DNA from 2 places in the Arsenicicoccus sp. UBA2120 genome. Region 1 is predicted to be linked to the other one. Evidence: predicted binding sites of a transcription regulator. Region 1 holds the regulator's gene; the other holds the start of a gene.
The links. The regulator HrcA, encoded in region 1, represses chaperone genes, less so after heat shock. The targets are predictions, from matches to a motif close to TTNGCACTCGNNNNNNNCGAGTGCNAA.
Positions count from the first base shown of each region.

Region 1 (2,458 bases):
GGTTGGGGATCACCGTGCCGTAGCCCTGGCACACGCCGCAGGGGCGCGAGGTCATGATCTGGCCGAGGAAGCTGCGCTGGACCTGCTGGACCTCGCCGCGGCCCTGGCAGGAGGAGCAGGTCTGCGGGGACGTGCCGGGCTGGCAGCCGTCGCCGTGGCAGGTGCCGCACTCGACGGCCGTGTCGAGGGTGAGCTCGTGGGTGTCGCCGAAGACCGCGGTGCGCAGGTCGACGTCCGCCCGCACGAGCGCGTCCTGGCCGCGTCGCACGCGCGAGCGGGGTCCACGACCGCCCGCGCCACCCGCCCCCGCGCCGAAGAACTGGTCCATGATGTCGCTGAACGTGAAGCCCTGGCCGAAGCCCGCCGCACCGGCGCTGGCGTAGGGGTCCGCGCCCATGTCGTAGGCCTGCTTCTTGGCGGGGTCGCCGAGCACGTCATAGGCCTGCGAGACCCGCTTGAACTCCTCCTCGGCCTCGGGGCCGGGGTTGACGTCCGGGTGCAGCTTGCGCGCGAGCCGGCGGTAGGCCTTCTTGATCTCTTCGGCGCTGGCGCCGCGGTCGATCCCGAGGGCTGCGTAGTAGTCGTTCACGAAAGTCCTTGCCTGACGGAGTGGTTGGCGGAGGTGACGTGGGGTGCTGGGGCGATCTGGGGGACGGGGACGACGGGGCGGGCCGAGCCGGCCGGGTGCGCCGCACCCGCCGACGTCCGGTGGCTAGCCACCGAGGGACCGGGAGACGTATGCCGCAACCGCCCGCACCGCCGCCATCGTCGTGGGGTAGTCCATGCGGGTGGGGCCGAGGACCCCGAGCCCGGCGACGAGGTCCGGCCCCGCACCGTATCCCGTCGACACGACCGAGGTGGACACTAGACCGGCGTGCGAGAGCTCGCTGCCGATGCGCACCGAGACGAGGTCCGAGTCGGCCGCGGCGGGGCGGGCCGGGTCGTCGTGCATGGCGTCGATCAGGCCGAGCAGCACGACGTGCTCCTCGAGCGCCTCGAGGACCGGGCGCAGCGACGTCGGGAAGTCTTCGGAGCGGCGGGCGAGGTTACTGGTGCCGGCGAGCACCACCCGCTCCTCGCGCTCCTCCACGACGATCTCGGCCAGCGCCGTGGTGACGGCCTCGACGGCCGGGCGGTCGGCCACCTCGAAGCCCTGGGACAGCCCGGCGAGCGCGGGCGCCACCTCCGGGAACGGGCGGCCCGCGGCGAGGCCGTTGAGCCGTCCGCGCAGGTCGAAGACGAGGCGCTCGCCGTCCACGTCGCCGAGGTCGCGGCCGGCGTCGACGACGCGCTGCTCCACCCGACCCGTCGTCACGATGAGCACGACCATCAGCCGCGGCCCACCGATGGGGACCAGCTCGACGTGCCGCACGGACGACCGGGTGAGCGAGGGGTACTGCATCACCGCGACCTGGTGGGTAAGGCTGGCGAGCAGCCGCACGGTGCGGTCGACGATGTCGTCGAGGTCGACCGACCCCGCGAGGAACTCGGCGATGGCCGCGCGCTCGGGCGGCGACATCGGCTTGATCTCGGACAGCTGGTCGACGAAGAGCCGGTAGCCCGCGTCGGTGGGGATGCGGCCCGCGCTCGTGTGCGGGGCGCAGATCAGGCCCTCCTCCTCGAGCGCGGCCATGTCGTTGCGGACCGTCGCCGCGCTGACGCCGAGCTGGTGCCGGTCGAGCAGCGCCTTGGAGCCGACGGGCTCGGAGGTCGCGACGTAGTCCTGCACGATGGCCCGCAGGACCTGCAGGCGGCGTCCGTCGCTCATCGTCGACCTCCTCACGTTCGCTGGTTGGCACTCGGGTGGGGCGAGTGCCAATTCTACGCCGGGTGGCGCGCCACGACGAACTCCGCCGGTCCTCGGGCTAGCCTTCAGCACCGTCCGACGACCGCGTCGGGGCGGGTCTCGAGCACGACCCGTCGCGCCAGCAACAGGCAGAAGCAGGAGGCCCCCGTGGCGGACCGATACGGCACCGACGTCCTCTCGGGCGACTGGAAGGCTCCCCGCCGTGGGCGCTCGGAGGCGGTCCCCGCCACCCGTGGCCTGGTCGTCGAGGACGTCGAGTCCGGCTGGGTCGGCGCCGTGGTGCGGGTCGAGAAGGCCGGTGGCGTCCACGTCGTCCACCTGGAGGACCGCAAGGGCCGCACCCGGGGCTTCGAGATGGGCCCCGGCTTCTGGGTCGACGGGCGCCCGGTCACGCTGGTCCCCGACAAGAGCGGCAGCAACGCCCGCCTCGCCGAGGCCCGCCAGGCCTCCTCGCGCACGGCCTCCGGATCCGTCGCCGTCGCCGGCGCCCCCGCCCGCGTCGCCACCGGGTCGCGCATCTTCGTCGAAGGCCGCCACGACGCCGAGCTGGTGGAGAAGGTCTGGGGCGACGACCTGCGCATCGAGGGCGTGGTCGTGGAGATGCTCGACGGCGTCGACGACCTGGCCGCGGTCATCAAGGACTTCGCCCCC
Region 1 covers NZ_DCYC01000093.1:3,890-6,347, forward strand. Annotated here, with positions in the region: gene dnaJ (molecular chaperone DnaJ) at 1-589, opposite strand, end outside; gene hrcA (heat-inducible transcriptional repressor HrcA) at 713-1,768, opposite strand; gene B2P18_RS15995 (DUF3097 domain-containing protein) at 1,955-2,458, shown strand, end outside.

Region 2 (2,458 bases), on a different contig from region 1:
GCTCCCCGGCGCGGGGCGGTCCGTGGGCACGTCGGCCTCGGTGACCAGGTGCGCGGACCACGGCGTCTCCGTGTCGCCGTCGAGGACCAGCGCGGAGCGTCCGGCGGACCGGACCGCCGAGCCCCACCACAGGACGCACTCCACGACCTCGCCGCGCCACGAGACCCACTGCGCCTCGGTCCCGTCGGGGCGGGCCGCGTGCGGGAACGCGGGTGACAGCTTGGCCCCGGCTGCCTCGACCCGGCCGGCGAGGTCCTGCACGAGCTCCCACGACGGGGCCAGGTCGTCCAGGCGGAAGGTCCTGCGGGTGCGTCCGGTCGCGTCGGCGACCCCGGGGGTGCGCCGGGCCGGGTCGAGCCAGACGGCCGTATGCCGGTCCGCGCCGACCAGGGAGTCGGCCACCTCCTCCGCGCGGGCGCACCGCACCTGCGGGGCAGGGGCGGCCGGGGGCCTGACCACGCCGGCGAGGTTGTGCGCGGCGAGCTCGGCGGTGACGGGGTCGGCGTCCACGGCGAGGACCTCGAGCCCGGCGTGCGCCATGGCGGCGGCGTCCAGACCGAGGCCGCACCCCAGGTCGTGGACGGTGCGGACCCCGGCCGCCGCCAGGCGCTCGGCGTGCTGCTGCGCCACGACGGGGCGGGTCGCCTGCTCCAGGCCGTCGGGGGTGAGCAGGAGCCGGTCGACGGCGTCTCCCAGCTTGGCGCGGCCGCGCTGGCGCAGCCGGCTCTGGGTGAGCACCGCCGCGACGAGCTCGGGGGAGTGCCCCTCGCGGCGCAGGGCGGAGGACGTGGCGAGCGAGCGGGCCTCGTCATACACCGGCAGTCCCCGGAGGAGGGCGAGCCCCTCGGGGGAGGTGAGCGCACGGGTGGTGGCGAGATCCATGGCGCCATCCTCTCCCACCGCCAGATCGACCGGCCTCGGTCACAGCCGCCTGGGGAACGACGGCCGGTCGACGTGACCGCCGGGGGTAGGTCCGCGCCGCGCTGGCACTCGACTTGACCGAGTGCCAGCGGCTTCCTAGATTGTGGGTTAGCACTCTCGGCAGGCAAGTGCTAAGGGTCGACCCCCGCGACGGCGACCCGGACGCACCACCACGCGCCGGAGTCCATCATCTGTCCACTCTCGACATTCCCGAAGGGGAGGTCACCACAGTGTCGGTTTCCATCAAGCCGCTCGAGGACCGCATCGTCGTCAAGGCCGTCGAGGCCGAGCAGACCACGGCGTCCGGTCTCGTCATCCCGGACACGGCCAAGGAGAAGCCCCAGGAGGGCGAGGTCCTCGCCGTGGGTCCCGGTCGCATCGACGACAAGGGCAACCGCGTCCCCGTCGACGTCGCCGTCGGCGACAAGGTCATCTACTCCAAGTACGGCGGCACCGAGGTCAAGTACGGCGGCGAGGAGCTCCTGATCCTGAGCGCCCGCGACGTCCTCGCGATCGTCGGCTGACGCAGCACCGATTTCTCTGGGAGCCCCGGCCCGAGCCTTCGCGGCTGGGGGCGGGGCTCTCGTCATACCTCTAGACAGACAAGGAAGCTCATGGCCAAGACGCTTGAGTTCAACGACGACGCGCGCAAGTCCCTGGAGCGCGGTGTCGACGCCCTCGCCAACGCGGTGAAGGTCACGCTCGGCCCCAAGGGCCGCAACGTCGTGATCGACAAGAAGTGGGGCGCCCCCACCATCACCAACGACGGCGTGACCATCGCCCGTGAGGTCGAGCTGGACGACCCCTACGAGAACCTCGGCGCGCAGCTCGCCAAGGAGGTCGCCACCAAGACCAACGACATCGCCGGTGACGGCACCACCACCGCGACCGTCCTCGCGCAGGCCATGGTCAAGGAGGGCCTGCGCAACGTCGCCGCCGGGGCCGCCCCGGCCGGTGTCAAGCGCGGCATGGACCAGGCCGTCGACGCCGTGTCCGAGCGCCTGCTCGCCAACGCCCGCGAGGTCTCCGGCAAGTCCGAGATCGCCGCGGTCGCCTCGCTCTCCGCGCAGAACGAGGAGGTCGGCACGCAGATCGCCGAGGCCTTCGACAAGGTCGGCAAGGACGGCGTCATCACCGTCGAGGAGTCCTCCACCGCTAGCACCGAGCTGGAGTTCACCGAGGGCATGCAGTTCGACAAGGGCTACATCTCCCCCTACTTCGTCTCCGACCCGGAGCGCATGGAGGCCGTCCTCGAGGACGCCTACGTGCTCGTCAACCAGGGCAAGATCTCGGCCATCGCCGACGTCCTGCCGCTCCTCGAGAAGGTCGTGCAGGCCGGCAAGCCGCTGCTGATCATCGCCGAGGACGTCGACGGCGAGGCGCTGTCCACCCTGGTGGTCAACAAGATCCGCGGCACCTTCAACGTCGTGGCCGTCAAGGCGCCGGGCTTCGGCGACCGCCGCAAGGCCATGCTCGCCGACATCGCCGTCCTCACCGGTGGCCAGGTCGTCGCCGAGGAGGTCGGCCTCAAGCTCGA
Region 2 covers NZ_DCYC01000054.1:66,140-68,597, forward strand. Annotated here, with positions in the region: gene B2P18_RS08065 (class I SAM-dependent methyltransferase) at 1-882, opposite strand, end outside; gene groES (co-chaperone GroES) at 1,152-1,445, shown strand; gene groL (chaperonin GroEL) at 1,536-2,458, shown strand, end outside.
Region 2: groES (co-chaperone GroES) is a predicted target of HrcA. The motif match lies at 984-1,010, and genes of this name have one in related genera.